Regions from separate parts of the Rhizobium binxianense genome, predicted to be linked through region 1. Evidence: riboswitches for the same ligand, from Rfam matches in the RefSeq annotation. Region 1 holds a riboswitch; each other region holds the start of a gene.
The links. Region 1 has a riboswitch for cobalamin ahead of PO860_RS16475 (CbtB domain-containing protein). Riboswitches for the same ligand answer to the same signal wherever they lie in the genome.
Positions count from the first base shown of each region.

Region 2: linked by a shared signal. The riboswitch ahead of bluB (5,6-dimethylbenzimidazole synthase) and the one ahead of PO860_RS16475 (CbtB domain-containing protein) in region 1 are both predicted to bind cobalamin.
Region 3: linked by a shared signal. The riboswitch ahead of cobU (bifunctional adenosylcobinamide kinase/adenosylcobinamide-phosphate guanylyltransferase) and the one ahead of PO860_RS16475 (CbtB domain-containing protein) in region 1 are both predicted to bind cobalamin.
Region 4: linked by a shared signal. The riboswitch ahead of nrdH (glutaredoxin-like protein NrdH) and the one ahead of PO860_RS16475 (CbtB domain-containing protein) in region 1 are both predicted to bind cobalamin.

Region 1 is NZ_CP118713.1:3,335,203-3,342,773, reverse strand. Features, by position in the region: gene PO860_RS16490 (inorganic phosphate transporter) at 1-1,291, shown strand, start outside; gene PO860_RS16485 (putative bifunctional diguanylate cyclase/phosphodiesterase) at 1,387-2,958, opposite strand; gene PO860_RS16480 (histidine phosphatase family protein) at 3,435-3,989, opposite strand; cobalamin riboswitch at 4,072-4,192, shown strand; gene PO860_RS16475 (CbtB domain-containing protein) at 4,222-4,431, shown strand; gene PO860_RS16470 (CbtA family protein) at 4,548-5,297, shown strand; gene PO860_RS16465 (hypothetical protein) at 5,347-5,979, shown strand; gene PO860_RS16460 (sulfite oxidase-like oxidoreductase) at 5,964-6,626, opposite strand; gene PO860_RS16455 (ATP-binding protein) at 6,784-7,571, shown strand, end outside.
Region 2 is NZ_CP118713.1:2,055,381-2,062,951, reverse strand. Features, by position in the region: gene PO860_RS10275 (TolB family protein) at 1-667, shown strand, start outside; gene PO860_RS10270 (3-deoxy-7-phosphoheptulonate synthase) at 664-1,725, opposite strand; gene PO860_RS10265 (MFS transporter) at 2,398-3,801, opposite strand; cobalamin riboswitch at 4,251-4,437, shown strand; gene bluB (5,6-dimethylbenzimidazole synthase) at 4,480-5,169, shown strand; gene PO860_RS10255 (DUF2865 domain-containing protein) at 5,200-6,291, opposite strand; gene PO860_RS10250 (demethoxyubiquinone hydroxylase family protein) at 6,466-7,056, opposite strand; gene PO860_RS10245 (ribonuclease H family protein) at 7,219-7,571, shown strand, end outside.
Region 3 is NZ_CP118713.1:2,198,806-2,206,376, forward strand. Features, by position in the region: gene cobN (cobaltochelatase subunit CobN) at 1-169, opposite strand, end outside; gene cobW (cobalamin biosynthesis protein CobW) at 173-1,228, opposite strand; gene cobU (bifunctional adenosylcobinamide kinase/adenosylcobinamide-phosphate guanylyltransferase) at 1,233-1,757, opposite strand; partial or broken gene PO860_RS22330 (tRNA lysidine(34) synthetase TilS) at 1,799-1,954, shown strand; cobalamin riboswitch at 2,106-2,498, opposite strand; gene PO860_RS10980 (chloride channel protein) at 2,751-4,541, shown strand; gene PO860_RS10985 (adenylate/guanylate cyclase domain-containing protein) at 4,606-5,694, opposite strand; gene PO860_RS10990 (SDR family oxidoreductase) at 6,098-6,868, opposite strand; gene PO860_RS10995 (cobyric acid synthase) at 7,201-7,571, opposite strand, start outside.
Region 4 is NZ_CP118713.1:3,685,941-3,693,511, reverse strand. Features, by position in the region: gene PO860_RS18090 (helix-turn-helix domain-containing protein) at 1-199, opposite strand, end outside; gene PO860_RS18085 (TIGR03862 family flavoprotein) at 315-1,523, opposite strand; gene PO860_RS18080 (MerR family transcriptional regulator) at 1,592-2,014, opposite strand; gene PO860_RS18075 (heavy metal translocating P-type ATPase) at 2,086-4,347, shown strand; cobalamin riboswitch at 4,564-4,786, shown strand; gene nrdH (glutaredoxin-like protein NrdH) at 5,068-5,289, shown strand; gene nrdI (class Ib ribonucleoside-diphosphate reductase assembly flavoprotein NrdI) at 5,301-5,705, shown strand; gene nrdE (class 1b ribonucleoside-diphosphate reductase subunit alpha) at 5,684-7,571, shown strand, end outside.

The sequences.
Region 1 (7,571 bases):
CTTCAACTTCCTCGGCGTGTTGACCTCGAGCGGCGCCGTCGCTTTCGGCATTCTGGCGCTGCTGCCGGTGGAACTGATCCTGCAGGTCGGCTCCGGTTCCGGCCTTGCCATGGTCTTCGCGCTGCTAATTGCCGCGATCGTCTGGAACCTCGGCACCTGGTATCTCGGCCTGCCGTCGTCGAGCTCGCATACGCTGGTGGGATCGATCATCGGCGTCGGCCTCGCCAACCAGTTCTTGGCGCCGGCAGGCACGGCGACGAGCGGCGTCGACTGGTCGCAGGCGACCAACATCGGCCTGTCGCTTTTGATCTCGCCGCTGATCGGCTTCGGTCTTTCCGCCGTGCTTCTGCTGGTTATGAAAGTCCTGGTGCGCAACAAGGCACTCTACGACGAACCGAAGGGCAACCAGCCGCCGCCGCTCTGGATCCGCGCGATCCTGATCTTCACCTGCACCGGCGTCAGCTTCGCCCACGGTTCCAACGACGGCCAGAAGGGCATGGGCCTCATCATGCTCATCCTGATCGGCCTCGTGCCAACCGCTTTCGCGCTGAACCGCACGCCCGATGTCAACTATCTCGAGGCTTACAAGTCGGCATCGGTCCAGGTGGAAACCGCGCTCGGCAAATATGTGAAGCCCAGCGTGACCGTCACCGACTACAAGGCCGAGATCAGCAACGCCGTCAAGAACAAGACCTGGACGGATGCAACGACGCCGGCTCTGCAGCAATATATCCACCAGACGAGCGCCGAAGTCGCCGCCTTCCCGACGCTGGAAGCGGTGCCGACCAATCTCGTCGGCAACGTCCGTAACGACATCTACCTGATCGGTGAGGCGCTGAAGCTGATCGACAAGCAGAAGCTGCTGCCGATGGACGCTGGCGACCTCAGTGCAGTGACGAACTACCACAAGGCGGTCGACAATGCGACGAAGTTCATCCCGCTCTGGGTGAAGGTGGCGGTCGCGATCGCGCTCGGCCTCGGTACGATGGTGGGCTGGAAGCGGATCGTCGTCACGGTCGGCGAAAAGATCGGCAAGACGCATCTGACCTACGGCCAGGGCGCGGCAGCCGAAGTGGTGGCGATGGTCACCATTGCCTCGGCCGATCATCTCGGCCTGCCGGTCTCGACCACGCATGTTCTGTCGTCCGGCGTCGCCGGCACCATGGCGGCGAACGGTTCCGGCCTGCAATGGTCGACCGTGCGCAACATGCTGATGGCCTGGGTGCTGACGCTGCCGGCCTCGATCGCGATCGCCTTCGTGCTGTTCGTGATCCTGCGGCAGGTGTTTTAGAGCAAATTCCAGGAAGAGTGCAAAGCGGTTTTCCCAGGCAAAGCGCTAAGCGGTTTTGCCGGGATTCGCGTCAAAACAAAGCGTAGAGTGCTCCGTCAGGCCGTGGAGGCCAGACTGGTATTGCGATCGCTGATGAAGATGCCCGCCTCGGCGGCGGGCATCGCCTTGCCGAAGAGATAGCCCTGGCCGATATCGCAGCCAAGCTGCAGCAGGAAGGCGAGCTGGCTATGCTCCTCAACGCCTTCCGCTGTTGTTTTGATGTTGAGGCTCCTGCCGAGGCCGAGCATGGCGCGGACGATCTTTTCCTGGCGTTCGTCGTCGCGATAGGTGGCGATGAAGCTCTTGTCGATCTTGATCTTGTCGAAACGATAGCGGGCGAGTTGGGCGAGGCTCGAATAGCCGGTGCCGAAATCGTCGAGGGCGATCTGGATGCCGGCCGCGTGCAGTTCGTCGAGAACGACGACGGCGATGGCGGGATCCTGGATCAGCGCATTTTCGGTGATCTCCACTTCCAGGCGCTGCGGCGGCAGCCGGCTTGCCGAGAGAACCTTGAGGATGCGGGAAGTCAGGAGCCTGTCTTCCATCTGCACCGGCGAGACGTTGAAGGACAAGGTCACATGCTCCGGCCAGGTGAGTGCGTCGCTGCAGGCCTGGGCGAGAAGATCCTCGAACAATGCGGTGATCATGCCCGTCTCCTCGGCGATATCAATGAAGACAGGCGGCGGGATGTTGACACCATCATCGCCGATCCAGCGCGCCAAGGCCTCGAAGCCACAGAGCTGGCCGGACTTCAGGTCGATCAGCGGCTGATAGAAGGGTTTGATCGCCTTGCTGGAAATTGCAGCACGCAGCCTGGTTTCCAGCGCGGCGCGTTCCGTTACCTTGTCCTGCATCGACGGTTCGAAGACGAAATAATGGTTGGGTCCGCGTGATTTCGCCTCGTACATGGCAAGGTCGGCACGATGGGCGGCATCTTCAAGGGGTTCGGCTCCCTCGACCCAGCGGTCGTAGCCGACGCTGGCGCCGACTTCGACGGCAAAGCCATCGATATGGATCGGCCGGGTAATGGCCTGGATCAAAAGCTTGGCAAAACGCTCCTCGCGTTGCGCCGTAAGGGCGAACGCGACGATGACGAATTCGTCACCGCCGAAGCGATAGACGCAGTCGGCATTGCCGAGCGCGCAGATGCGTCTGGCAACCTCGATCAACAGGACGTCGCCGCCCTTGTGGCCGACGAGATCGTTAACTTTCTTGAAGCCGTCGAGGTCGACGGAGAAGAGGGTGACGTTGCGGCCCCACTCCTCGATCTCGGCCTCGTCGGTCTTGATCGGCCGGGAAAGAATCTTGCGCTCGAAGGCGTAGCGGTTCGGCAGTTTGGTCAGGTGGTCGTGGGTTGCGGTCCAATCGGCCTTTGCCTGAGCGGCGGCGCGCTGTTCCGTTTCCTTGCGCAGGTCGGCGATGCGCAGCACCGAATAGATGAAGCTCATGGCACCGGCGATGCCCAGCGCCAGAACGAGCTTGTCGGCGCCGTATTCGCCGAAACCGGTCATGAAGAAGGCAAGGCTGTCGTCAAGCTGCAGCAGCGTGCCGAGGAGCCAGAGAGTGATCCCGAACCCGACGATCGACACACATTGCCTTCCGGCCCTGCTCTGGAAAAATACCGGCACCACGCCTTCTCCATCTCCAACCTTCGCGGAAGTAGCACAAAAGTCTGAAATGTTCGTTGAAACCAGAAGGCGAATTATCGGAGGCGGCAGCCTGTTGCTGTACCGTCGAGGGACCAGAGGGGTGCTTTTGCGAGACCGAGAAACGCTGAGCGCGGTCTTCGTCGTGATTGCAGACTGGCGTGTGAAAAGAACGAAGGCGAGCGTGCCATGGCACCGCTCGCCCTTTCGTGCTTCAGGCGGTGACGATCAGCAGCGGGACGCTGACGATGAGACCGACCAGAACTGTGACTGTGGCAAAACGCATCAAACGCAAGCGTCGCGTGCGCTCCCCACTCCAATCATATGTCATTCTTCCATCTCCTTGGGATAAGGAAGTAGTCCCCGCCAAACCGGGTTCAATAGAGATGACGCGATTTGCTTGTGTAAGGCTGGATAAGTTTATGCAGCGATTCAAGGTGTTACAGCGGCCTCGGGCTCTAATGCGGAAAGCGTAGAGACCAGCGCCGTCCATCAGTGGTCATGTGAATGACGGCGAGTGGCTCGACGTCGCTCAGCCAGAAGGAAGGGAGTGGCGCCTGAAGCACATGCGCCACCGCTGCCCGAATGACGGCCGCGTGGCTGACGGCGATCACATGGCCGCCGAGGCTGGATTCATTGTCCATCCAGCTGGCGACCCGCCTGCGCAGATCAACAAGGCTCTCGCCGCCATGCGGGGCAGCTTCCGGATCGCTCATCCAGGCCAGGAGGTTCGCCGGCTCGTCTGCCTCGACCGTGGTGATCGACCTGCCGGCCCAGCGGCCATGGTCGCAGTCGCGAAGCGCCTGATCTATCCGAGCGTCAAGGCGAAGCGCTTCCGCGGTCTGGCGCGCGCGTAAGGCGGGGCTCGTGGCGATACGGTCGGCGCGGGGAGGGGCAGCCATGCTGGCCGCTTCTTCCTCCGCCTTGTCTTCCAGCGGTTCGTCGAGCGGGAACAGGGCTTTGCGGCTTGCCATCGTCGCGCCGTGGCAGATCCAGGTGAGGCGCGTATTCACCATCGTTCTGATCTCCCGGAATGCGGCTCCAGCGTCTTTGCCGGCTTGTGAAGTTTCGTTGACAGTCTCTTCGGCGTGCAGATATAACCGTGCTGTTGCGGGTTTGGAAGCCGGTGGAAATCCGGCACGGTCGCGCCACTGTGACCAGCGTGTCGAAAGCTCTTCGCGTTGGAAGTCAGACCCACCTGCGTAAGCACTCTTTCGACTGAACGCGTCATTCCCGGAGGAATACATGTCTGACACCACTTTCGCGCCCGCAGCAGTACCGGCGCCGATCCCCTTAGGAGAGATCCTGCCCTGGGCGATCTTCGGCGGCCTGCTGATGCTCATCGTCCTCTATTTCGTCGGCACCGAGGAAGGCGCAATGGCGCTGTTCAATGGCATGTATGTGCACGAATTCGTGCATGACGGTCGTCATCTCCTCGGCTTTCCCTGCCACTAAAGCGCGTCGCGATCTTTCAGATTCGCTTCTCGCGCCTTAGGTCTTGTTTTGCGCATGTCGTTCTCGCGAAACCGCTCACACAGTTTTGCGCGACATGCTTTAGGGGAGTTCCTGACATGGTTGGAAACCTTCTGCTTCGCGGCATGCTCGCGGGCCTGATTGCCGGTATTCTCGTCTTTGCCTTCGCCCATACCTTCGGCGAGCCGCTGGTCGATGCGGCCATCGCCTTCGAGGCGGCGACTGCGCAGGCGGCCGGCGAAGCTGCCGAACCTGAAATCGTCAGCCGCGCCACGCAGGCCGGTCTCGGCCTTTTTACCGGCGTCATGGCCTACAGCGTCGCCGTCGGCGGGCTTTTTGCGCTTGCCTTCGCTTTCGTGCACGGGCGCTTCAGCAGCCTTTCGGCGCGCGGCACTTCGGCGGTCATCGCCCTTGCCGCCTTCGTGGCGATCGTTCTTGTTCCCGGGATCAAGTATCCGGCCAATCCGCCGGCGGTCGGCAATCCCGACACGATCGGCGTCAGGACCGAAATGTTCTTCCTGATGATCGTCGTTTCGCTTGCCGCGCTGGTTGCCACAGTGGCGCTGTCGCGCCGTCTTGCCGAACGTTTCGGTCTCTGGAACGGCGCGATCATCGCCGGCATCGCCTATCTCGTCTTCATCGGCCTCGTGCTCTATCTGCTGCCGCCGATCAACGAGGTGCCGGAGAATTTCTCGGCGATGGTCCTCTGGCGGTTCCGCACGACCTCGCTCGGCATGCACGTGATCCTCTGGGCAACCTTGGGCCTCGCCTTCGGAGTGCTGGCGGAAAAGCAGCTTGCCGTGAAAGGCGGGCCGCAACGAGGTCGGCCGGCAACGGCGTTTCACTGAATGCATCGAGGGGCGCCGCATACCGGCGCCCTGAACTTTTCGGGCAAACATGAAAAGCAGCCGAACCATACCGCTCCTGTCGACGGCGTTTGTCGGCGTCGCCTTTTCTTGCGTGGTTGCCGGAAACGCCTTTGCCCATAGCCGCAGCGGCGGCGGCAGCCATGCCGGGCTGGATATCCCCGAGATTTCCCATGGCGAGATGGCGGTGATTTCAGACTATCGCAGTGGGATCATTGACCTTGCGTCGCAAGCGGTCGATACCAACGAGCGGTTCCGCCGCGTGCTGAACTATGCCGAAATCCAGTATTCCTATTGTCTATGGGGCCGGATGCCGGGCAGCGTGACGGACGAGGAAAGCCCGTTCAACGAATGCGCCCATGCCTATCTCGCAGCGACCAAGGCCGTCTTGTTTTCGATGCGTGAGATGCCGCGGGAGAGCGCTGCGGCGGGTGAAATCATTTCCGCGGTCGACGCCGACATGGTGCGGCGCGGCCTTGCGCTCGTCACCTGCCGGTTCAGCGGCGAGGCCTTCAACACCGCCGATGTCGTCAAGCCGCACTGGAGCAAGGTACCGCTTCATCCAGCCAGTATGGCATCGTTGACGGGGCTTGCCGCATTGTTCGGCGTTGGTTTTTATGCGCTTCGCCGCTTGCTGCGGCCGGAGGCTCAATCGTCGGAATAGCGCTGCTCGCGCCACGGATCGCCGTAGATGTGGTAGCCGTTCTTTTCCCAGAAACCGGCCTCGTCGTCCGGCATAAGCTCGATGCGGCGCAGCCATTTGGCGCTTTTCCAGAAATAGAGATGCGGCACGACCAGGCGCATCGGGCCGCCGTGATCCGCCGTCAGCGGCAAGCCTTCCCAGGCGGTGGCAAGGATCGCGTCCTCGGCGGCGAAATCGGCGAGCGGCAGGTTGGTGGTATAGCCGTCATAACTGGTCAGCATGACGTAACCGGCTTCCGGCTTGGGCATGGCGAGATCGAGCAGATCGCGCGTCGAGACGCCCTTCCATTTGTTGTCGTAGCGCGACCATGTGGTGACGCAGTGGATATCGCTGACCTTAGTGCTCTGCTCGATCGCGTGGAAGGCGGCCCAGGTGAGGGTGAGCGGCGTTTCGACGAGGCCGCGCACCTCGAGCCGCCAAGTATCCGTAGAGACAACAGGCTGCTGGCCGAGATCGAGCACCGGCCAGTTCTTGACGAGGTGTTGGCCGGGCGGCAGGCGCTCGGTTTCGGGTCGGCTGATGCGGCCGGTCAGGAACTTGCCTTCGGCGGCCCAGCGACGCTTGGATGTGGTGAGCTTGCTGTCGGCGGGTGTCTGATCGTCGCTCATGGGCGGGGCCTCCTTGCGGTGCAGCAATAGGATATCCGCGTTCGTTAAGTGTCAAGTTTCGGCAGGCCCTTGGAAATCCCCGTCCGTCTCATTAAACTCGGCACTGTCGGGCCTCGCTGGGGAGTGGAGGCAGAAAGGGGAGGAGCGGGATCTGTCTTTGCGATATCGCGCGATAGCGGCGTTGCTCGTGGTGCCGCTGATCACCTTCGCCTTCTTCACCTATGGAAGCGCGATCGCGACGCGCGCCTATATGGCGGAAGCCTCGGCGCAGGCGGGAACGGCGCTGCGCCTTGCGGTCTCGGCGCTCAGCGGGCATCTCAACCGCTACGAAGCGCTGCCGGCGCTGATCGCCGATCACGAGGACATCAAGGAATTGGTGAGCGCGCCCGAGGATACGGCGCTGCGCGATGCCGCCAATCTCTATCTCAAGGAGATCAACGGGCTGCTGAAATCCTCCGACATCTATGTGGTCAAGCCTGATGGAGAGACGATCGCGGCGAGCAATTACGATGGACCGGCAAGCTTCGTCGGACAGAATTTCAGCTACCGGCCCTATTTCCAGGACGCGATCGAAGGCCGGCAGGCGCGGTTCTACGCGCTCGGCACCACCTCGCTGAAGCGCGGCTATTATTTTGCCGCGCCGATCCGGATCGATGCGGCTATTCGCGGCGTCATCGTCTTCAAGGTCGATATCGACATGATCGAATCGTCCTGGGGCGGCGGCGAATACAAGATCTTCGTCTCCGATCCGGAGGGCATCATCTTCATGTCCGGCAGCCCGGAATGGCTCTATGGCGCCATCCTGCCGCTGACGGCCGATCGCATCGCGCGCACGGAAGCGTCGCGACGCTATGCCAATGCCAGGCTGACGGCGCTACCGGTGACGCGCCAGCGCCTCGAGCCGCATGAGCTGATGACGCTGGCCGGCGAGCGCGGCTCGAGCGA
Region 2 (7,571 bases), 1.3 Mb from region 1:
GGTCACCAAGGTCGATACCGGCTTTGCCGTCAACTGCAACAATGATCACGGCATTTCGCCCGATGGCACTCAGATTGTCATCTCCGACAAGACCGAATTCGGCAAGTCGGCGATCTACGTCCTGCCGATCGAAGGCGGTACGCCGCGGCTCGTCACGCAAAACCTGCCATCCTACTGGCATGGCTGGTCGCCGGATGGCCGCCAGCTTGCCTATTGTGGCATCCGCGACGACCTTTTCGACATCTTTACGATCTCTGTCGACGGCGGCGCCGAGACGCGGCTGACGCATGGCGAGGGCCGTAATGACGGACCGGATTATTCCGCCGACGGGCAATGGATCTATTTCAATTCCAGCCGCACCGGTTTGATGCAGATCTGGCGCATTCACCCCGACGGCACCGGGCTGGAGCAGGTCACCTCGGACAATCAGGGCAACTGGTTCGCCCATCCGTCGCCCAAAAACGACAAGGTGCTGATCCTGTCCTACGACCCCTCGATCTTCGATCATCCCCGCGATCTCGACGTGCGGCTGCGGCTGATGGACATGGACGGCGGCAATCTGAAGACGCTGTTCGAGCTGTTCGGCGGGCAGGGCACCATCAACGTGCCCTGCTGGTCTCCTGATGGCGAAGAATTCGCCTATGTGCGCTATTTCCCGACCGCCTAAACGCGAATCCGGCGCCGCTCGCGGGCGGATTGTGCCAGGTCTTCCAGCACCGCGACCGACATATCCCAGTTGATGCAGCCATCGGTGATCGACTGGCCGTAGACCAACGGCTTGCCGGGAAGGAGATCCTGGCGGCCGGCAACAAGGTTGCTTTCGATCATCATGCCCTTGATGTCGCGGTTTCCGGCGGCGATCTGCGCGGCGACGGATTTGACGACGCGCGGCTGGTTCATCGGGTCCTTGCCGCTGTTGGCATGGCTGGCATCGACGAGAATGCGCGGGGCGACGCCGAGCTTGACGGCTTCGGTGGTCACCGCTTCGACATCGGCCGCCTCATAGTTCGGCTGTTTGCCGCCGCGCAGGATGATGTGGCAGTCCTCATTGCCCTTCGTCGAGGCGATCGCCGCCTGTCCGTCCTTGGTGACGGCGGGGAAGTGATGCGGCTGCGATGCGGCCAGGATCGCATCGAGTGCGACGCGGGCGCTCCCGTCGGTGCCGTTCTTGAAGCCGATCGGGCAGGAGAGGCCGGAGGCGAGCTGCCGATGGATCTGGCTTTCGGTCGTGCGAGCGCCGATCGCGCCCCAGCTGACGAGGTCGGCAATGTATTGCGGCGTGATCGTGTCGAGGAATTCCACGCCGGCCGGAAGGCTCATGGCATTGATGTCGAGCAGCAGGCGCCTGGCAATCCTCAAGCCTTCCTCGATGCGATAGCTGCCGTCGAGATGCGGGTCGTTTATCAGGCCCTTCCAGCCGACGGTGGTGCGAGGCTTTTCGAAGTAGACGCGCATGACGATTTCGAGGTCGTCGGAAAAGCGATGTCGTTGCTCCTGGAGCCGCGCGGCATATTCCCGGGCGGCAACGGGGTCGTGGATGGAGCAGGGGCCGATGACGACGACCAGGCGATCGCCTTCGCCCTGGAGAATTTTATGGATCGCATCGCGATTGCTGGTCACGGTTTCGGTGACAACAGCGTCGCGGTGGATTTCCGCGAGGATATCGGCGGGTTTGGTGAGGGGCGTGATCTCGAGAATTCGCAGATCGTCAATGGTATCGGACACGGTATGGCTCCTGTTTGGTCATACCGGGTGGAACAAAAAAGCCGCCAGGTAGACTAGCGGCTGTTCGGGTTGTCGTCGCGTCGACTTCAGTTACGCATAGACCCGCATCCGCTGGAAGCAGCGGTACCAATAAAATCGCGAGGCGTAGATCGAAGTGGTCGACATCAGGCGTATGTAGCGTCGCAACCGCATGATGTCACGCAGAATTTGCGGCCTGAAAATCCGGCTCCTGCGGGACGACCAATCGTTACCGCAGGAGGCAAAAAGCATATCGCCCAAAAGCGCGCTGCTTCTGGGCGATATGAACGCAGAAGCTGAGATCAGAGAGCCTCGACGTTCAGGCCGACGGTGATGGCGCCGATCGGCCTTCCCTTGTCATCCGATATTGTGACGCTTGCCTGCGACTGCAGCGTCTAGGTCGATTCGTCCTTTTCGATCTCATCGACGAAGACCATGTCCTTGCCGGCGCCGAAGGATCTTGGGAACTTGCTCGCCTCCTCCGTCAACAGTGCGTTGCGAGCCCTTTCGGCGTCGAACGAGGCGCTCTGCTCGGCAGCGGCCCGGGAAAGGCCTAGTCGCCTTTCTGCAAGGCGCTGAAATCATAAAGTAGAATGGGATGCCGGAGCACACGCGTGTTATTTCGCTATCACGCCCACTGGAGATCTGCCTCGATCAGCTGTTTTCCGCGATCGCCTCTTCGGGCTCGGCCTGCCGGTGTTTGCGGCGGCGCGTCGTCAGTTCTGCGCCGGCATCGCGCGGCAGGCGCAGGAAGGTGATGCAGGCCAGCGCCGAAATTGCCGAGACGCTGAAGAAGGCGATGTGGAAATCCAAAACCAGCAGCCTGCCGCCATGGAAGCTGCTGGAAATTTCGAGGATGCCGCCGGCAATCGCCACACCCATCGCCATGGAGATGCGCTGGGCAACGGCATTGATCGCGGTCGCCTGGCTGCTGTCGGCATTGTCGATATCGCCGAAGGCCATGGCGTTGACGCCCGAGAAAGCCATGGAGCGGAACAGGCCGCCGATCAGCAGGCAGGCCATGATCAGGAACAGCGGCGTTTCGGCGGTGAACAGGCCGTTGATGCCGAGGAAGATCGCCGCCAGCAAGGTGGTGATCGATATGACGGTCCGGAAGCCGAAGGCATTGAAGGTGTGCGAGGCGGCGAATTTCGATCCCATCGAGCCGAGCGCGCTGACGAAGGTGACCGAACCCGATTGCAGCGGCGTCAGGCCGAAGCCGAGCTGCAGCATCAGCGGCATCAAAAACGGCAGAGCGCCGAGCCCCATGCGGAAGTTCGAAGCGCCGAGGATCGCCGCCCGGAACAGGGGATAGCGGAACATTTTCGGATCGAGAAGCGGATAGGGCGCGCGGCGGGCATGCAGGAGATAGAGGAGGCCGGCAAGAACGCCGATCGCCACCGTGACGTAGCCGTAGACGACGGGCACGGCCGGCAGGCTGATGACCGACAGGCCGAAGACGACGCCGGAAAAGCCGATGCCGCAGAGGAAGAAGCCGGGAAAATCCATCGGCCGCGGACTGCGCGGCTCGACCGCCGGCAGGAAGCGCGTGACGAGGATGATGCCGAGCACGCCGATCGGGACGTTGATCCAGAAGATCCAGTGCCAGGTGAGATAGGTGGTGAGGAAACCGCCGATCGGCGGCCCCATGATCGGGCCGATCAGCGCCGGAATGGTGAGCCAGGCCATGGCATCGACGAGCTCGTGGCGCGGTGTTCCCCGGACCAAAAGCAGGCGGCTGACCGGCGTCATCATCGAGCCGCCGGCGCCCTGGATCAGCCGCGAGACGACGAAGGCCGCGATCGAATGGGAAAAGGCGCAGGCAATCGAGCCGATCATGAAGACGAAGATCGCCAGGCGGAAGACATTGCGTGCGCCGAAACGATCGGACATCCAGCCGCTGATCGGAATGAAGATCGCCAGCGCCACGAGATAGCTGGTGACGGCCAGCTTCAGCGCGATCGGCGAGGTGCCGATATCGGCCGCGATAGCCGGCAGGCTGGTGGCGATCACGGTCGAATCCATCTGTTCCATGAACAGGGCGACCGCGAGGATCATGGGCGTGAGGCGGGGCACGGGCAACCGGGATGCTGTGAGGGACTATATCGTCCATACGCCTTCGGTGGCGATAGGGCCATAGAAACTATCGATGAAGGGGTTTGCCGAGCCGCTTCAAACCGACGCGGGGCGGGCGGTGCGTTGGAGACAGACGCTTCAAGGGCAAGCAACAAAACCAGGCAGCCGCACGGTCATCTTAGCCGGGTGCACCAACGCCCAAGAGAGCCTCATCCTGAGGTGCGCAGGCCAAAGGCCGGAGCCTCGAAGGGCGAGGCGGGTGCACCGGCGTGGACGCGAAATAGTGAACGACGAAAGAAGCGGCGCTGCGGCGTGTCCTTCGAGGCCCCTACGGGGCACCTCAGGATGAGGAATCGCGGCGGATGCCGCGCCGTCCTCTCGACCGCGTGCCGGCGCCGCCTGCTCGCGGCTTGCCGCCACCGCACTTTCCTGAAATACATGCGCTGTCAGGTGCCCGCCGATGAGGCGGGAGAATCGGGAATCCGGTGCAAGACCGGAACGTGCCCAACGCTGTAAGGCCGACGCTTGCCGCATCACTACGCCACTGGCTTTTGCCGGGAAGGCTGCGGCAGACGGATGACGCCAAGTCAGAAGACCGGCCTGGCAAGATAGACCCAACCCGCGCGGACGGCGGGCGGTTGCGTTGTTGGGGATTTGACGATGCGACCCTTTGATGAGGATGCCCTTTTGGCGGCGTCCGGTTTTTCGCTGGCCGAACGCGAGGCCGTTTATCACGCGATCATGACGCGGCGTGACGTGCGCAGTCAGTTCCTGCCCGATCCCTTGCCCGACCATGTCGTGGAGCGGCTGCTGACGGCTGCTCATCATGCGCCCTCTGTCGGCTTCATGCAGCCGTGGAATTTCATTCTGGTGAAAAGTCCAACCGTGCGAGCGCGCATCCAGCATGCTTTTTCGAAGGCCAACGAGGAAGCGGCTTTGATGTTTGAGGGCGAGCGGCGGCAGGTCTACCGTTCCCTCAAGCTCGAAGGCATCGTCGAGGCGCCGCTCGGCATATGCGTAACCTGCGATCCCACCCGCAGCGGCAGCGTGGTGCTGGGGCGCACGCACAATCCCAGGATGGATAGCTATTCCACAGTCTGCGCCATACAGAATCTCTGGCTTGCGGCCCGCGCCGAAGGGATCGGTATCGGATGGGTCAGTATCTTTCGCGAGGGTGACCTGAAGAGCATTCTCGGCATACCCGAGCATGTCGAGGTGGTCGCCTGGCTCTGCGCCGGTTTCGTCGACAAGCTCTACGACGAGCCGGAACTCTCCGTCAAAGGCTGGCGGCAGCGACTGCCGCTCGAGGAGCTCGTGTTTCACGACGGTTGGGGACGGCGAGAGCGCTGAACAGCGTCGCCTCGAACCCGGCTCGGCCAATCACTGCTGTTGTGGCTGCGGGCCCGGCGTTGCCGGATTGGCGAGGTCGATCGAGCCCTGATCGCCGGCGAGGAATTGCGGGCCGACCTGGCGGACCTTGTTCTGTGCGGGATCGTAAGGACGGTCGGGAACGGATGGCTGCGGCACGGCAGCGGTGGCAGCCTTCGCCGGCGGATTGGTTCGGATTGATGTGATCGAGCCCTGTTGCGGCGGTTCGCTCAAGGCTTGCTTGCCGCGCATCTCGTCGTAATAGGCGGTGAGATTGCAGGCGCAGGAGGACTTTTCGCCAGGCGTGCGGTTCTTATAGGCAAAAGCGTTCTTCATGGCGCTGTAGGGCGTGCCGGTTGCGACCGAGATCATGTTCGAGGCTTCGGTGCTCGTCACGTCACGATAGAACAGTTCCGTCTCGATCCCCGGGCACATCTTGGCGCAGGTCTCAGCGTCGCGGCCGAAATCGACCGAAGTGGCGTTCGAGCTGATCGGGAAGAAGCCGCCGTCGCAGCTGCGCACGCACATGGTGCTGACCGGCGAGAGCATCTCGGCCCGCGGCAGGCCGTAACGCGGATCGATCTCTTCACCGCCGCCGAGCGGAATGAAGGTATCGTTGCGCATCGCCTGCTCCTCGATGCTCGGGGCAGGGTCGGCGGCGTTGCGGTCGCTCGGCGCATAGAAGTTTTCGATGTTGCAGCCATTGCTGTCGAGAGCGGCAATCAGTTCGCGGCGCTCGCCATCATCGCCCTTCTGGCCGGCCAGCTCGTTGCGGCGGTCCTGGAGATAACCGATATTGTCGATCATGCGGGCTTCGGCCTGCGACAGCTCGGCGCAATAATCGTCATTCTCGCCGCCGATCACGACCATGCTGCCCGAGGTGCAGCCATTGCTGCGCAGCTCGTTGCGGACCTTGCGCAGCTCGAGGTTCTGCTCGGCCATGGCACTGGCATATTGGCGCGCTTCCGGGCCGTTGCTATTGCCGATCGATCGCGGCAGGTCGGCTAGGCGGCCGCGCAGATCCTCGCAGACGGCATTCGTCTGCGCGGCGGCAGGCGTCGCGAAGGCAAGGAGGAGAGCAAGAGACAGGTTTCGGCGTTTCACGGCGTCGTCCGGGGTGAGCAAAAAGTCGATCGGTCGATTGCGGCCTCGATCGCCGCGCGTTGTCTCTTAAGGTGTTTCTCTTAATAAGCTTGGAGAAAATCCTAGCGCATTTTCGCGAGCTTATCCAGCAGATGCGGGCAATCTTCCGTAAGGGGAGGTCGGGACAGCTTTGCGCTAGATCTGCCTGGAGCGCGCCATTTCGGCGCGCATCCAGCTTGAGTCTCCCCATGTAGAGAGCCAGATCATCAGATCGGTGAGCGCGGCGACGATGGGCAGAAGCAGCGCATAGCCGACGCCGCGCCGTGTCTGATTTTTCTCGGCTTCCCTAAGGTGAGCCAATTCCTCTTCCTGAATCGAGGCAATAAGGCCATGCAACTGTGGATCGCGGGTGTCCAGGAATGCCAATTGATCTTCCAGATGACGGTGAACCGTGCTTTCAACCGCCTCGGTACAGATCCAGACCATGTTGCGCCCACCGAGGGCTGTCAGGAAACCGAGCAGATACCCTCCGAGGCTCCAGAATGCCATGACGCGGCATGGCTTGGCATGCCTTGAGGGCATTGCGTCGCGAACCAGGCGGCAATGCTCGATTTCGTCGTTCCGCATGTCACAAAGCGCCGGCACGATGTCAGGAAACAGCCGGCGGGCCATCCAGATCTGTGCCCTGTAGATACGAATTGCGCCGAACTCGCCGGCATGATTGACCTTGAGAATACGACGAACGGTTACTGCGCGCTTACCGGCACTGCTTGACGGATTGTCCATGATCCACGTTGCCCCACAGTTCCCTGTCGGCAATAGGCACTGTTGCCGCCACCATCGTCAATGGTTGACACAACGGATGAGGTACAATTCGAATGTCCGCTTCGGGGCGGGCAGGCAGTCGCAAATCGCGCTGGCGCAGCGAAGGCGAAAAGAGCGGAGAACATGACGAGCATTTCCAACGAGCTTCACGTCCCCGCGACAACAGTCGGAATATCGGAAGCCCAACGCGGCCTCCACCTCTTCGTCGACGGTTGCTACGAACCCGGTTCCGGGCAGGGGGGCTGGGCTTTTGTCGCTTATCGCGATGCCGTGGAAATCGCGTGCGGATTTGGTGGCGTCGAAGATTCCGCCAATAATTCAATGGAATTGATCGCCGTGCTTAAGGCAGTCCTGTGGATCAATAGTGAAGCAACGGGCGAAGCCGTCATCATCTGGTCGGATTCCATCTATGCCGTCAAAGGCTGCAATGTCAGGCGACATATCTGGAAGAACAACGGCTGGAAGAAAAGCAGCCC
Region 3 (7,571 bases), 1.1 Mb from region 1:
TGGCAAGCCTCAGCGCATATCCGCTCGCCCCGCCGGCATGAGCCGCGGCGATTGCCGCAAGCTCGGTGTCGGCGGCCGAGAGGAACAGGACATCGCCCGGCGACTGGCCGAGGTCGATGGCCTCGTCGCCGTCACTGATCGTCCCCTGCTGGGCCAGAAGCAGATGCATTCTCTATCCTCGGACCAGCGCTTCGATCGCCTTGCGCACCGCGTCCTGATCCATCTCGTGGAGGCCGATGACGACGAGACGCGTGTTGCGCGCTTCACCCGGTGCCCAGGCGCGGTCGAAATATTGGTCGATGCGCGCACCCACGGCCTGCAGCTGCAGGCGCATGGGCTTGCCGGAAACCTCGATGAAGCCCTTGAGGCGCAGCACATCATGCTCAGCGATGATGCCCTTCAGCTTCTCGACGAAACCTGATGTATCCGCAATCGCACCAAGCTCGACGACGAAACTGTCGAATTCGTCGTGACCGTGCGGCTCGCCGTCCTCATGCTCCAGCTCGTGATGGGACTTGCGGTTGGCGATATCGTCTTCCGCGCCGATGCCGAGGCCGAGCAGCACGCTTGCCGGCACCTCGCCATTCCTGGCTTCGATCATCACGGGCTTGCGGGCAATGCGCGAGGCGACCTCGCTCTTCACGCGGCCAAGGCCGGCGACGTCGATCAGGTCGGTCTTGTTGAGAACGATGAGATCGGCGCAGGTGAGCTGATCCTCGAACAGCTCCTCGATCGGGCTTTCGTGATCGAGCGATTCATCCTCGGCGCGGCGCGCATCGACGGCATCATGGTCGTCGGCAAAACGCCCGGCGGCCACGGCCGCACTGTCAACCACAGTGATGACGCCATCGACGGTCACCTGGGTGCGAATATCGGGCCAGTTGAAGGCAGCGACCAGCGGCTGCGGCAAGGCGAGGCCCGAGGTTTCGATGACGATATGGTCGGGCCGCTGTTGGCGCTCGAGCAGCTTCGTCATCGTCGGAATAAAATCGTCGGCGACGGTGCAGCAGATGCAGCCGTTGGTGAGCTCGATGATATCGTCCTCGCTACAATTCTCCGCACCGCAGCCTTTCAGCACGTCGCCGTCGACACCGAGATCGCCGAATTCGTTGATGATGAGCGCGATCTTTTTGCCGCCGGCATTGGTGAGCAGGTTGCGGATCATTGTCGTCTTGCCGGCGCCGAGGAAGCCGGTGATGACGGTTGCGGGAATCTTCTGCTGGTTCATGGACTTAACCCTTCATTTTCAGCGGCAGGCCTGCCGCGATGAAATAGACTTCAGCGGCCTTCGCCGCGATCGATTGGTGCAGCCGGCCTGCATGATCGCGAAAATCCCGCGCCATGCGATTGTCGGGCACGATGCCGAGGCCGACCTCGTTGGAAACGAAAACGAGCCGCGCTTTGGCGCCGGGCAGGAAATCGGCAAGGGCGGCAAATTCCGCCGCCATGTCGCGCTGCTCCATCATCAGATTGGTAACCCAGAGCGTCAGGCAGTCGATCAGCACGATGCGCCCTTCGCCGTCGATGGCGGCAAGCTTGCCGACCAGATCGAGCGGCTCCTCATGCGTCGCCCAGGACGGGCCGCGATCGACCTTGTGCTTGATGATGCGCGCCTGCATCTCCTCGTCCCAGGCGCGGCCGGTGGCGAGGTAGTGGCGATCGAGGCCGGTGGCGACGACAAGAGATTCGGCGAAGCGGGACTTGCCGGAGCGGGCGCCGCCGAGGATGAAGACGGTGTTGGATGGGACGCTTGTCATATGCAGACCGTCGCCAGAGGAAACGCGACGTTCCGCCACCCTCCCTCATTCCCTTCCTCGGGCTTTGCACGAGGGATCTCACAGGAATCCAGCCACGGCGCGTCCGCGCCGTGAATGACTCGGTTAAAGGGGAGTCCTCCGCGCCCAAGGACTTGGGCGCACTGGATTCCTGTGACGAGCACAGGAATGAGGGAGGAGAGGAATGTACCCACCAAACACGCCGCAACGGAAGGCGCCGACACCTGTAAGGTCCCGCCAAACCGCGCCGCACCAGGCCGCGCTGAATTCAATCGTTCAGCCAAGACAACCTCCGTGCTGGCAGCGGGCATAGCGCCCAGGGTTGGGCTTCTCGCCCGGCACGGGATGGCAGGTCTCCTGGCTCGCGGTTGTCGGCCGATCGGGGCGGACCGGAAACCGGTCGCCCTGATCCTGCCGGCGGATCTGCCTCGCCTTCCCGGCTGCATCGGTGAAAGAGTGGACGATTCGTAGATATAGAGGCGTCCGACCCCGGTTGATCACCATGCATGTCCAGTGGCTTTTCCGGCATATCGCCCATCCGTCCCGCCTGCACCATTGCAGGGGCCGGCCGGAAGCGCTCGATGCCGGATGGAAGACCCTGACCGCTCTACAGTCGCGGGGTCGGCTGTGATAAAGGCGCCCGGCTTGGGTCCGCCCCGTCACATTCCCTTTTCATCCGGAAGGGCGCTACACCGATCCGGAACCATCCGTTATATCAGGATGGTCAGGTGACCATCCGTTGAGGGATGGTTAGGCAAGCCCGGGAGTGAAGTCAACCGGCCTTGACGGCCGCCCGATCGCCGGTAAGGCGGCGCACTCATTCAAACATGACTTACTCCACCAGAAATATCGTCTTTTATCAGAGACTTACGTCATAAATATTTGACCCGAACGCCGGCTTTTCGCCGCAATTGCACTGCAAGCGGACTGCGCCACCGCCCTTGACCGAGCCTCTCCCCGCCTAGTTGTCTGGCCATGCTTATGAAATTGGATCGGCGCCGTCTGCGCGCGCTGCGTGTTTTCTTTGATCCGGGGCGGCTGCGTGCGCTGACCCGCCGCAGCGAGGTCGGCCTGTCGCTTGCGGGCGCTGTCGTCGGCATCGCCTCGGGGCTTGCCGTCACCGGCATGAGCTTCGTCTCCAATGAATTGCACCGGCTGGTCTTCGGCATCGCCGACGACGAAAGGCTGAGCTCGTCCGACATCGACGACAAGCTGCTGCTGCTCGCGGCCCCTGTCGTCGGCGGCATCCTGCTCGGGCTGTTGCTTTTCATCTTGGCGAAACGACGCAAGAAGCCGATGGTCGATCCAATCGAGGCCAATGCTCTGCATGGCGGCCGCCTGTCCTTGACCGACAGCATCATCGTTGCCGTGCAGAACCTGATCTCCAACGGCTTCGGCGCCTCCGTCGGGCTCGAGGCCGGCTATACCCAGCTTGCCGCCGGCATCGCCTCGAAATTCGGCCTGAAGCTGCAGCTTCGCCGCTCTGATCTGCGCGTGCTCGTCGGTTGCGGGGCGGCCGGCGCTATCGCCGCCGCCTTCAACGCGCCGCTGACCGGCGCCTTCTATGCCTTCGAGCTGATCATCGGCACCTATACGATCGTCTCGCTGACCCCCGTGGTTGTCTCGGCCCTTGTCTCCACTCTCATTGCAAGGCTGCTTGCCGACGGCGATTTCGCCATCGATATCGGCAGCTTCGGCACGGTCGTGCCGGCCGATTATATCCCGGCCCTGCTGCTCGGCGCCTTTTGCGCCGGTGTCGGCATCCTGATCATGCAGGGCGTCGCCTTCGTCGAGGAACTGGCGCGCAAGAGTGCGATCGCTCCGCCCTTCCGCCCGGCGCTTGGCGGCATCGTCGTCGGACTGCTGGCGATGATCTCTCCGCAGGTGCTTTCGGCCGGCCACGGCGCGCTGCATCTCAACCTCTCCCGCGATGTGGCGATCCCGACGCTGATCGGCCTCTTCCTCTTGAAATCCTTTGCCTCGGCGATCTCGATCGGCTCCGGCTTCAGAGGCGGCCTGTTCTTCGCCTCGCTGTTCATGGGTGCCCTGCTCGGCAAGCTCTTTGCCTATTGCGGCCCCTATTTCGCCGATGCGACGCTGACGCCTGTTATCTATGCCGTGGTCGGCATGAGTTCGCTCGCCGTCGCCGTCATCGGCGGGCCGCTGACGATGACCTTCCTGGCGCTGGAAATCACCGGCGATTTCCCGATTACCGCACTGGTGCTTGCCGCCGTCATCACCTCGTCGCTCGTGGTGCGCTCGACCTTCGGCTACTCCTTCGCCACGTGGCGCTTCCACTTGCGCGGCGAGAGCATCCGCAGCGCCCACGACGTGGGCTGGATTCGCAACCTGACCGTCAACAAGCTGATGCGATCAGACGTCAAGACCGCCAAATCAGGCATCTCGCTGGAAGAATTCAAGCAGGCCTTCCCGATCGGCTCGACCCAACGCGTCATCCTTGTCGAGGAGAGCGACAAATATGCGGGCCTGCTGCTGGTGCCGGAGATCTACGCCAATCCGACCGACGCCCAGGACGAGGGCAAGTCGCTTGCCGACTTCATCCGCTACCGCAACGATTTCCTGCAGCCGCAGATGAATGCCAGGCAAGCGGCGGCGATCTTCGACAAGAGCGAAAGCGAAGCGCTCGCCGTCGTCAACAATCTGATCGAACGCAAGGTGATCGGCCAGCTCAGCGAAAGCTACACGCTGCGCCGCTACAGCGAAGAACTCGACCGCCGCCGCCGCGAAGTGTCAGGCGAGATCTGAGCCGCTCCGACCGACAGCGCCCCACGTCTTTTCAGACGCTCAAAGGACGCTGCTGCACTTTGAATTATTCAGCGGCGTCGGCGAGCCTGAAGACATCAGCCCGCTTCGAAACCCCGCGCAGCTCGAACGATCCGAGATATTGGCAAGGCGCGGCGCAGGTCGTCGCGAAGCTCTCCGACATCAACAGGGGTTGATCCAGCGTGCCGCAGAGCTTTTCGAGCCGTGAGGCCTCGTTGACCGCCCTGCCGATCACCGTGAAATCGAGCCTGCCATGGGCGCCGACATTTCCGTAGAAAACCTCGCCGAGATGCAGAACGACGTCGACGCCGATATCGGGGCCGCCATTGCCCGTCCGCTCGCGATTGAGCGCCTCGTTTGCCTTCAGCAGGTTCCTCGCCGAAGCGAGTGCCGCCACGCAGGCCCGTTGCGGATCGTCCGCATCGGTCGGAAAGATCGCCAGCACGCTGTCGCCCATGAACTTCAGGATCTCGCCGGAATTTTCCTCGACATGCCGGTCGATCAGTTCGAAATGTTCGTTCAGAAAGCCGACGATCTCTTCGGGCTGATAGGCTTCGGTCAGGGCGGTGAAATTCCTGAGGTCCGCAAGCAGGATCGCGGCATTGATGGAGCCGCCCGTTCCCCGCTGGGTTTCGCCGGCGAGAATGCGCGCACTCGTCCTGGCGCCGGTATAGACGGCGAGGATATCGGTCGCGGTCTTCGATGCCGCCACGCGGTAGGCCGCAAGCCCCAGCGCCGGGAAGAGCGCTTCGACAACCCCAAGTTGTTGATCGGAAAATCCGCCCGGCGCGTCGCTGGTCAGCGAAAAACCAAATCCGCGCAACGCAACCTCCTTCGGGAATTCGAAAAGGCTGATGACGTGATCCGTGCCTCCGGCGAGCGCGAATTCGTGAAGCTCGCTGTAGGCGAGGCCCTCGCCTCTCTCCAAGCTCCACCGCCCTCTTCTTTCGCCACGGTTCAAAAGATAGAATATCGGCGTCTCCTCGAAGATGCGCTCCCCCGCAATGCCGTGTTCGGCATTTTCGATGGTCGTGACGCCGCCCCTGATGAAATTGGCCGAGATGCCGCGATACATGGGATGGATGGACGGCATTCGGATGCTCGCCCGCCAGATCGGAAATCCCTCGGCGATCAGCCGGTCGCACAGCCCGGCGACGAGATCGCCAATATGCTCGCTGGTGATTCCCTGCTCTATAAGCCAGTGAATATGATCGTTAATTTTCAAAACCTCCGCATCGGGCCAAGAGCCGCAGAAGCCGTTTTCACGATCGAGGCCAGGCACCGGGAACCGCAAGACAGGGGCTGAAAGAGCCATGTCGCGCATGCCATTCATTAGCCTGCTTCGCGTCGCGATACCACTCCCGGGCGAATGAGAGATGCGGAATTCGAGAGCGACAAACGCCGGTGTCACGGATGACAAATTGCCTCAGTCTCCCCGGCGATTGGCGAAACCTGCTGCAGTTTGCCTCTTGGGAGGCGATAAAAGGGATCTCGCCTCGCCACGCGGCGATGTCCTTCGGCATGGGATCCCCAGCCGCTCACATCCTGACCGTCATGCCGCCATCGACGGTCAGCACGTGGCCGTTGACGAAGGAGGCGGCGCCGCTTGCCAGAAACAACGCCGCGCCGGCGATCTCGTCCGGGCGTCCCCAGCGTTGGACCGGGATGCGCTGGCGTACGAAGGGCATCAATTCCTCATTCTGCGCCATCGCCGCATTCGTCTCGGTGGCGAACCAGCCGGGCGCAATTGCGTTGCTGGTGATCCCGTACGGGCCGAATTCGACCGCCATGCCACGCATCAGGCCGGTCAGTCCCTGCTTGGCGGCAGGATAGACGCAGTCGCCGGGCATGACGACATGGCCGCTGATCGAGGTCACCGCGATCAGGCGGCCGTGATTGCGTCGCTTCATCAGCACGGCAGCGTCGCGCGAAAGCGTCATCGCCGCCGCCAGGTCGGTGCGCAGCAGCTCGATGATCGCATCATCGTCGAATTCGGCCAGCGGCCGCCGGTCGCGGGCGCCGACATTGTTGATCAGGATATCGAGACGACCATGGATCTTGTCGATATCGGCCATCACAGCACGCTGTGCCTCCCGGTCGGCTACGTCGAACGCAGCCGCCTCAGCCGTCCCGCCCGCGGCACGGATGGTCCTGACGGCGCCTTCCAGCGTCGCCGCCGTGCGTCCGTTGACGATAACATGGGCGCCCGCCTCGGCAAGGGCGCGCGCCATTTCGAAGCCCAGACCACGGCCACCGCCGGTCACCAGCGCCACCTGACCTACCAGTGAAAATCTATCCAATACGCTCATGGTTTTCGTCGCTCTCAACCGGGTCCGCCGCGACAATTAATGGACTCAGTCAACTAATTTGGCAATAGCAGCGAGATGCCCAATGAATCGCAGGTTTTCACCCGCATCATCTCCTCTGGCAAGGCGCCTCACTTGTCCTTCGTCATTCCTGTGCTCGTCACAGGAATCCACCCACGGCGCGTCTGCGCCGTGATTGATTCTCATCCAAACAGGATGTCTTCCGCGCCCAGAGACTTGGGCGCACTGGATTCCTGTGACAGGCCCAGGAATGATGGAGGTTGGGGTGACCGGTGTGCTGTGTCGCTGACAGCCCCGCCCAGAGCACATCGGGTCTACCCAAGCAGCCCGGCCAGCCAGCGCGGGTCGAGATGTCTCTGCAGGCCACTCGCGACTTCGTCCAACGCCCGATCGACGCTCTCGCGGTAATTCCTCCGCTCAGCCGAGAGCCCGAAACTTTGAAGCAGCCGAGCGCGGTAGCTGTCGCTGCCGAACAGCCCGTGCAGGTAGGTGCCCATGATCCGGCCGTCGGCCGACAGCGCGCCGTCGGGCGCGCCGTCGATGATCGCCGAAGGCCTGATACAATCCGGGCCGCGGGTGATGCCGAGGTGGATCTGGTAGCCGGCAAGCGGCGTATCATATTCGGTCGAGCGGGCCTGGCTGTTGCGCACGGTTTTCTCCGGCGCCATCTCGGTCTCGACATCGA
Region 4 (7,571 bases), 350 kb from region 1:
CGATCAGCTGCTCGGACTGCTCGCGCGCGCTCTGGAATTCCTGGTCGGTAAGGCGCAACGGCGCCCGTGCGTCCTCGGGGGCGAGCTGATGCATGGTCATGCATCGCCGCCATGAGGCAACAACCGGGGAACTGGCTGCGGCGGAATCGCGCTGGGCAGACGTGTAGACGTGCTCGGCGTGTGCTGAGTGTTCGTGCATCGGCTCCTCCCACCGAACGTCAGCATAGTCTGATGGAAAAGCGGCTGGTTGGCAATCGGCCGGCGCTGGCGGCCGATTGAGCAGCAAGCTTGTCCAAGCGCTGCGACCACCGAACCTAGCGCCGCAACCAGGCCTCGATGCCGCGCGCGGCCGCCCGGCCGGTCGCCAGGCAGGCGGTGAGGAGATAGCCGCCTGTCGGCGCTTCCCAGTCGAGCATCTCGCCGGCGGCGAAAGTGCCCGGCAGTGCCTTCAACATGTAGTCTTCGTTGACGCCGCTCCAGCGGATGCCACCCGCCGACGAGATCGCCTCGGCGATCGGCCGGGTTTCGATCACCGGCACCGGCAGGGCCTTGATCATGCCGGCAAGACGTTCCGGATCGGTCCGGTCGCGCTCGGGAGCGTGTTCGCGCAGCAACGCCGCCTTGACGCCGTCGAGGCCGGCTCCCTTGCGCAGGCGGTTTGAAAAGCTCGATTTGGCGTCCTGCCGCTTGAGGTCGTGGGTCAGCCTTTCGATCGTTCGGCCCGGGGCGAGGTCGAGCGTCAGGACAGCGCAGCCACGGTTCAGCAGTTGGTCGCGGAGGCTCGCCGCATGGGCATAGACCAGGCTGCCCTCGATGCCGCTTGCAGTGATGACGAATTCGCCGGGAAAGGTGCCGGTTTCCGATGTGGCGGTGACCGACTTCACCGGCTCGCCGGCGAAACGATCGCTGAAGTTTTGACTCCAGTCGACGACGAAGCCGCAATTGGCGGGCTGGAAGGCATCGATCTCCACGCCCCTCTCCGAGAGCCAGGGCAGCCAGCTTGCATCGGAGCCGAGGCGCGGCCAGCTTGCGCCGCCGAGCGCCAGCAGGGCTGCGTCGCAATAGACGATGCTGCGCCCTTCGGGCGTTTCGAAAGTGTAACCCTCGTCGGCAAAACCGATCCAGCGATGGCGAGTGCGCAGCGTGGCGCCCTGCGCCTCCAATCGCCTGAGCCAGGCGCGCAGCAAGGGAGACGCCTTCATCACCGTCGGAAAGACCCGGCCGGACGAGCCGACGAAGGTCTCGGTCCCGAGGCCCGTGGCCCAATCCCTGATATCGTCAGGGGTAAAGGCATCGAGCGCGGGGCGCAGAGGGGCGGCGGAGGTGCCGAAGCGTGTGGTGAAGCGGGCATAATCCTCGGAATGGGTGATATTGAGACCCGACTTGCCGGCCAGCAGGAATTTGCGGGCGAGGGTCGGCATGGCGTCGTAGACCGTCACCGCATGACCGGAGAGCGAGAGCAGTTCGGCGGCCGCAAGGCCCGCCGGGCCGCCGCCAATGATGGCAATCTGCTTCTGGTTCATTGATATCTCGCCCGATTCTGTCTGCATGCAGTTTTGGCGCGGGCTGGGATTGCCTGCAAGGGCAGGGATCAGTGGTGCGGATGCGTGCACTGGCCGTGATCGGCGAGCACCTCGATGACGCGGCATTGGTCGACGCGGCCGTGGCCGCAGCCTTCCACCATGGTTTCGAGCTCGGCCTTCAGCGCCATCAGGCTGCGGATGCGCTGCTCGACCTCGATGAGGCGGGCCTTGGCGATGGCGTCGGCCGAGGCGCAGGATTGGTGCGGATCGTCCTGCAGGGTGAGCAGCGTGCGGATCGCCTCGATCTCGAAGCCGAGTTCACGGGCATGGCGGATGAAGGCGAGGCGGTTGATATCGGTGGGCTCGAAGGAGCGCTGGTTGCCTTCGCTGCGGCTCGGGGCCGCGAGCAGGCCGATGCTTTCATAGTAACGCACCGTCGGCACCTTGACGCCGCTCCGGCGCGCAGCTTCACCGATCGTGATCTTTTTCATGATTTCTCTCTTGCACCTCTAGTCGCTAGAGGATGTAGGAGGGATGCTTCTGTTTGACAAGGAAGCGGATGATGGTTGAGACGAGCGAGACACGATACCGGGTCGGCGGCATGGATTGCGCCTCCTGTGCGACCAAGATCGATACCGCGGTCAGACGCGTTGCCGGTGTCGCCGATGTTTCCGTCTCGGTGATGGCAGGCACGATGACCGTCCGGCATGACGGCAGCAGCGACCTCAAGGCGATCGAGAAGAAGGTGACGGGGCTCGGTTATTCGGTCTCGCCCTTTGCCGGAAACGCAGCACCCGCGCATGACCGTGGCGCGCACGATCATCACGACCACGGCGATCACGCGGGCCATGACCATCACGATCACGAAGGTCATAATCACGATCATGCGGGCCATGATCATGGCCATGCCCGCGGCGGGAAGGAAATCGAAGGTCTGCATGGGCACGACCATGCGCTGATGGCCGGTCCCTGGTGGCAGAGCAAGAAGGGCAGACTGACCATCCTTTCAGGTGCGGCGCTGATTGCCGCCTATGCCATCGGCCATCTGGTGCCTGCGATCGCCTCCTACGCCTTCATCATCGCCATGCTGGTCGGCCTGGTGCCGATCGCGCGGCGCGCGGTCATGGCTGCCTTCTCGGGAACGCCGTTTTCAATCGAGATGCTGATGACGATCGCCGCCGTCGGCGCCGTCATCATCAATGCCGGCGAGGAAGCGGCAACCGTCGTGTTCCTGTTCCTCGTCGGCGAGCTGCTGGAGGGCGTGGCGGCGGGCAAGGCGCGCGAAAGCATCCAGTCGCTGACGGCCCTGGTGCCGAAGAACGCATTGCTCGAAGACAATGGCCAGACGCGCGACGTGCCGGCGGAAAGCCTCGCCGTCGGCGCCATCATCATGGTGCGTCCGGGCGACCGGATCTCGGCGGACGGCATCATCGTCTCGGGCGAGAGCGCGATCGACGAGGCGCCGGTGACCGGCGAAAGCACGCCGGTGCGCAAGGGTGTCGATGCCGTCGTTTTTGCCGGCACGGTGAATGGCGATGCGGTACTCAGGGTTCGCGTCACGGCGGCCGCTGCCGATAATACCATTGCCCGTGTCGTCAAGCTGGTGGAGGAGGCGCAGGAATCCAAGGCGCCGACGGAACGTTTCATCGATCGCTTCTCGCGCTATTACACGCCCGGCGTGGTGGTGGTCGCCGCACTCGTTGCGGTCGCTCCGCCGCTGTTGCTCGGCGGCTTCTGGAATGAATGGGTCTATAAGGGCCTTGCCATCCTTTTGATCGGCTGCCCCTGCGCGCTTGTCATTTCGACGCCGGCGGCGATCGCCGCGTCGCTTTCGGCAGGTGCCCAGCGCGGGCTGCTGATGAAGGGCGGAGCGGTGCTGGAAACGCTCGGCAAGGTGACGATGGTCGCCTTCGACAAGACCGGCACGCTGACGGAAGGCAAGCCTCAGGTGACTGACATCATTTCCTTTGGCCTGAGCGAGGCGCAGCTGCTGTCACGGGCGGCGGTGCTGGAGCAGGGTTCCAGCCATCCCTTGGCGTTGGCGATCCTCAACCGTGCCAAGGCCGACGGCGTTCCCGTGCCGCCGGCCTTCGAGCTGGAAGCGCTGCCGGGCAAGGGTGTCAGCGGCAAGGTCGGCGGCGAGACGCTGGACCTGTTGTCACCGCCGGCCGGCCGCGAGCGCGGGGTGCTCAGCGTCGAACAGGATGCACGCATCACGACGTTGAACGACGAGGGCAAGAGCGTATCGGTGCTGCTCGTCAACGGTGCCACGGCCGGCCTGATCGCCATGCGCGACGAGCCGCGCGAGGATGCGCAGGCGGGGCTTTCCACGCTCAAATCGGCCGGCGTCAAGGCGATGATGCTGACGGGCGACAACAAGCGGACGGCGGCGGCCGTCGCCGTCATGCTCGGCATCGACTGGCGCGGCGAGATGATGCCGGAGGACAAGCAGCGGGTCGTCGGCGAATTGAAGCGCGAGGGCTTTGTCGTCGCCAAGGTCGGCGACGGCATCAACGACGCGCCGGCGCTGGCGGCTGCCGATATCGGCATCGCCATGGGCGGCGGCACCGATGTGGCGCTGGAGACGGCGGATGCCGCAGTGCTGCACGGACGCGTCGGCGACGTGGCGCGGATGATCGAACTGTCCAAACGCACGATGCGCAACATCCTGCAGAATATCACCATCGCGCTCGGGCTGAAGGCGGTGTTCCTGGTGACGACGATCGCCGGTATCACCGGACTCTGGCCGGCGATCCTCGCCGATACCGGCGCCACCGTGCTGGTGACGATCAATGCGCTCAGGCTGCTTCGGATAAAGATATAACATCGCGGGTCACCGGCGGGATGTCCCATCGACGATTCGGGCGTGATCTCGAATCGAAATCTTGGCGCCGGCCATAGCCGGCTCTCATCAAGGCTTTCTCCACAGCCCGCTTTCTTTAAGCTTTGGTTATCCCTGTTTTTCACAGGAATGCAGCAATTTCAAACCTGTCGTAACGCAAGGCAAAAACCATCCGTTGACGCGAATTTGGATTGAGGTACTATATCTAGTGTTCGAGGTTCCGTCGATTCGTGAGGATCGGCGGCTAAGACGGGTCGGTGCGCTTCGCCATCATGGCGCGGCAATGCCGGAGCTGCCCCCGCAACTGTAAGCGGTGAGCAACTGTCCGATTTCAGGTCACTGGAGCATGATGCTCCGGGAAGGCTGGGGCAGGGTGCTTTGACCCGTGAGCCAGGAGACCTGCCTCGAACAAAACGTCCACGGGCGGGGTGTCCGGATGGTCGCGTTGCATGGCTGCGGGGATGTCTCCGCATCGCGTTTCGCAGGCCCGAACCTTCGCCCCCGAAACCTTCGCATTGAGCCACTTCGGGGTGAAGTCATGTCAGTATCTCAGTCCAGGCCGCCACCCGCACCAAGAGGGCGGATCACGCCCGGCGGCTGAACAAGCCGCATAGCTGCAAAACATCAGAGTGTTTTTCGACGGATATCAAGAGATTTCCGATCGATGTCCTGCGTCCCAATCGCGTCGTCACGAGGAATATCATGACCATTACCGTCTACAGCAAGCCTGCCTGCGTCCAATGCACCGCCACCTACCGCGCCCTCGACCGGCTGGGCGTCGACTATGACATCGTCGATATCTCGCAGGATGCCGAAGCGCTCGATCGCGTCCGCAGCCTTGGCTACATGCAGGCTCCGGTCGTCATCGCCGGCGAGCAGCATTGGGCGGGCTTCCGTCCCGACATGATCAGCGCACTTTCCTGATCGGAAAAGCGATGGGGCTGATCGTCTATTATTCCAGCCGGTCCGAGAATACCCATCGGTTCGTCGCCAAGCTCGGACTGCGCGCGGCGCGCATTCCCTCAAGCGGCGCAGACGCGTTCCATATCCGCGAACCCTTCGTGCTGATCGTGCCGACCTATAGCGGCGACGGCGGCAAGGGGGCCGTTCCCAAGCAGGTGATCCGTTTCTTGAACGATGCGGAAAACCGAGGACACATCCGCGGCGTGATTGCCGCGGGCAACAGCAATTTCGGCGAGACATACGGGCTCGCCGGCGACGTGATCTCGCGGAAATGCCAGGTACCTTACCTCTACAGGTTCGAGCTGCTGGGCACCGAAGACGACCTCGCCAACGTCAAACACGGAATGGAACGGTTTTGGACACGGGAACAACTCTGACGCGGGATGCGGGCGCAAAACCGCATAACACTTTTGCTCATCCCGCCGGCGAACGCCCTTTGAAAGCGGCTGATGCGGTCGACTACCACGCGCTGAACGCGATGCTGAACCTCTATGACGATGAGGGGCGGATCCAGCTCGACAAGGATCGTTTGGCAGCCAAGCAATATTTCCTGCAGCATGTGAACCAGAACACGGTGTTTTTCCACAATCTCAGGGAAAAGCTCGATTACCTCGTGACCGAGGGCTATTACGAGCAGGAGGTTCTCGACCAGTATTCCTTCAATTTCGTCCGCGATCTGTTCGACGAGGCCTATGCCAGGAAATTCCGTTTCCCGACCTTCCTCGGCGCTTTCAAATATTACACCAGCTACACGCTGAAGACCTTCGACGGAAAGCGCTATCTCGAGCGATATGAGGACCGCATCTGCATGGTGGCGCTGGCCTTGGCGCGCGGCGACGAGGCACTTGCCCGCGACCTAGTGGACGAGATCATTTCCGGCCGTTTCCAGCCGGCGACGCCGACCTTCCTCAATGCCGGCAAGAAGCAGCGTGGCGAACTGGTCTCCTGCTTTCTGCTGCGGGTCGAAGACAATATGGAATCGATCGGCCGATCGATCAATTCGGCGCTGCAATTGTCGAAGCGCGGCGGCGGCGTGGCGCTGTCGCTGACCAACATCCGTGAGGCGGGCGCGCCGATCAAGCAGATCGAAAACCAGTCGTCGGGCATCATCCCGGTGATGAAGCTGCTTGAAGACAGTTTCTCCTATGCCAACCAGCTCGGCGCGCGCCAGGGGGCGGGTGCCGTCTATCTCAACGCCCACCACCCCGACATCATGCGCTTCCTCGATACCAAGCGCGAAAATGCCGACGAGAAGATCCGCATCAAGACGCTGTCGCTCGGCGTCGTCGTGCCGGACATCACCTTCGAGCTCGCTAGGAATAATGAGGACATGTACCTGTTCTCACCTTATGACGTGGAACGCGTCTATGGCGTGCCTTTCACCGAGATTTCGGTGACGGAAAAGTATCGCGAGATGGTCGCGGACGCCCGCATCTCGAAGAAGAAGATCAAGGCGCGCGAATTCTTCCAGGTGATCGCCGAAATCCAGTTCGAGAGCGGCTACCCTTACATCATGTTCGAGGACACGGTGAATCGGGCGAACCCGATCGCCGGGCGCATCTCGATGAGCAATCTCTGCTCGGAAATCCTGCAGGTCAGCGAGGCGAGCGAATACAACGACGACCTCTCCTACAAATATCTCGGCAAGGACATTTCCTGCAATCTCGGCTCGCTGAACATCGCCGCGGCGATGGATTCCGCCGATTTCGGCAAGACGATCGAGACTTCGATCCGGGCTTTGACGGCCGTTTCCGACATGAGCCACATCTCCTCGGTTCCCTCGATCGAGAAGGGCAATGACGAGAGCCATGCGATCGGCCTCGGTCAGATGAACCTGCACGGTTACCTCGCCCGCGAACGCATCTTCTACGGCTCCAGGGAAGGCGTCGATTTCACCAACATCTATTTCTATACGGTGACCTATCACGCGATCCGCGCCTCGAACCTTTTGGCGGTCGAACGCGGCCAGAGCTTCAAGGGCTTCGAAAATTCGAAATATGCCTCCGGCGACTATTTCGACAAATATACGGAGCAGGAATGGAAGCCTGCGACCGAAAAGGTGCAGGCGCTGTTCGACGATGCCGGAATCCTCGTTCCGACGCAGGAAGACTGGGTGGCGTTGAAGACGGCGGTGATGGCCTCCGGCCTCTATAACCAGAACCTGCAGGCGGTGCCACCGACAGGCTCTATCTCCTACATCAACCACTCGACCTCCTCGATCCATCCGATCGTCTCGAAGATCG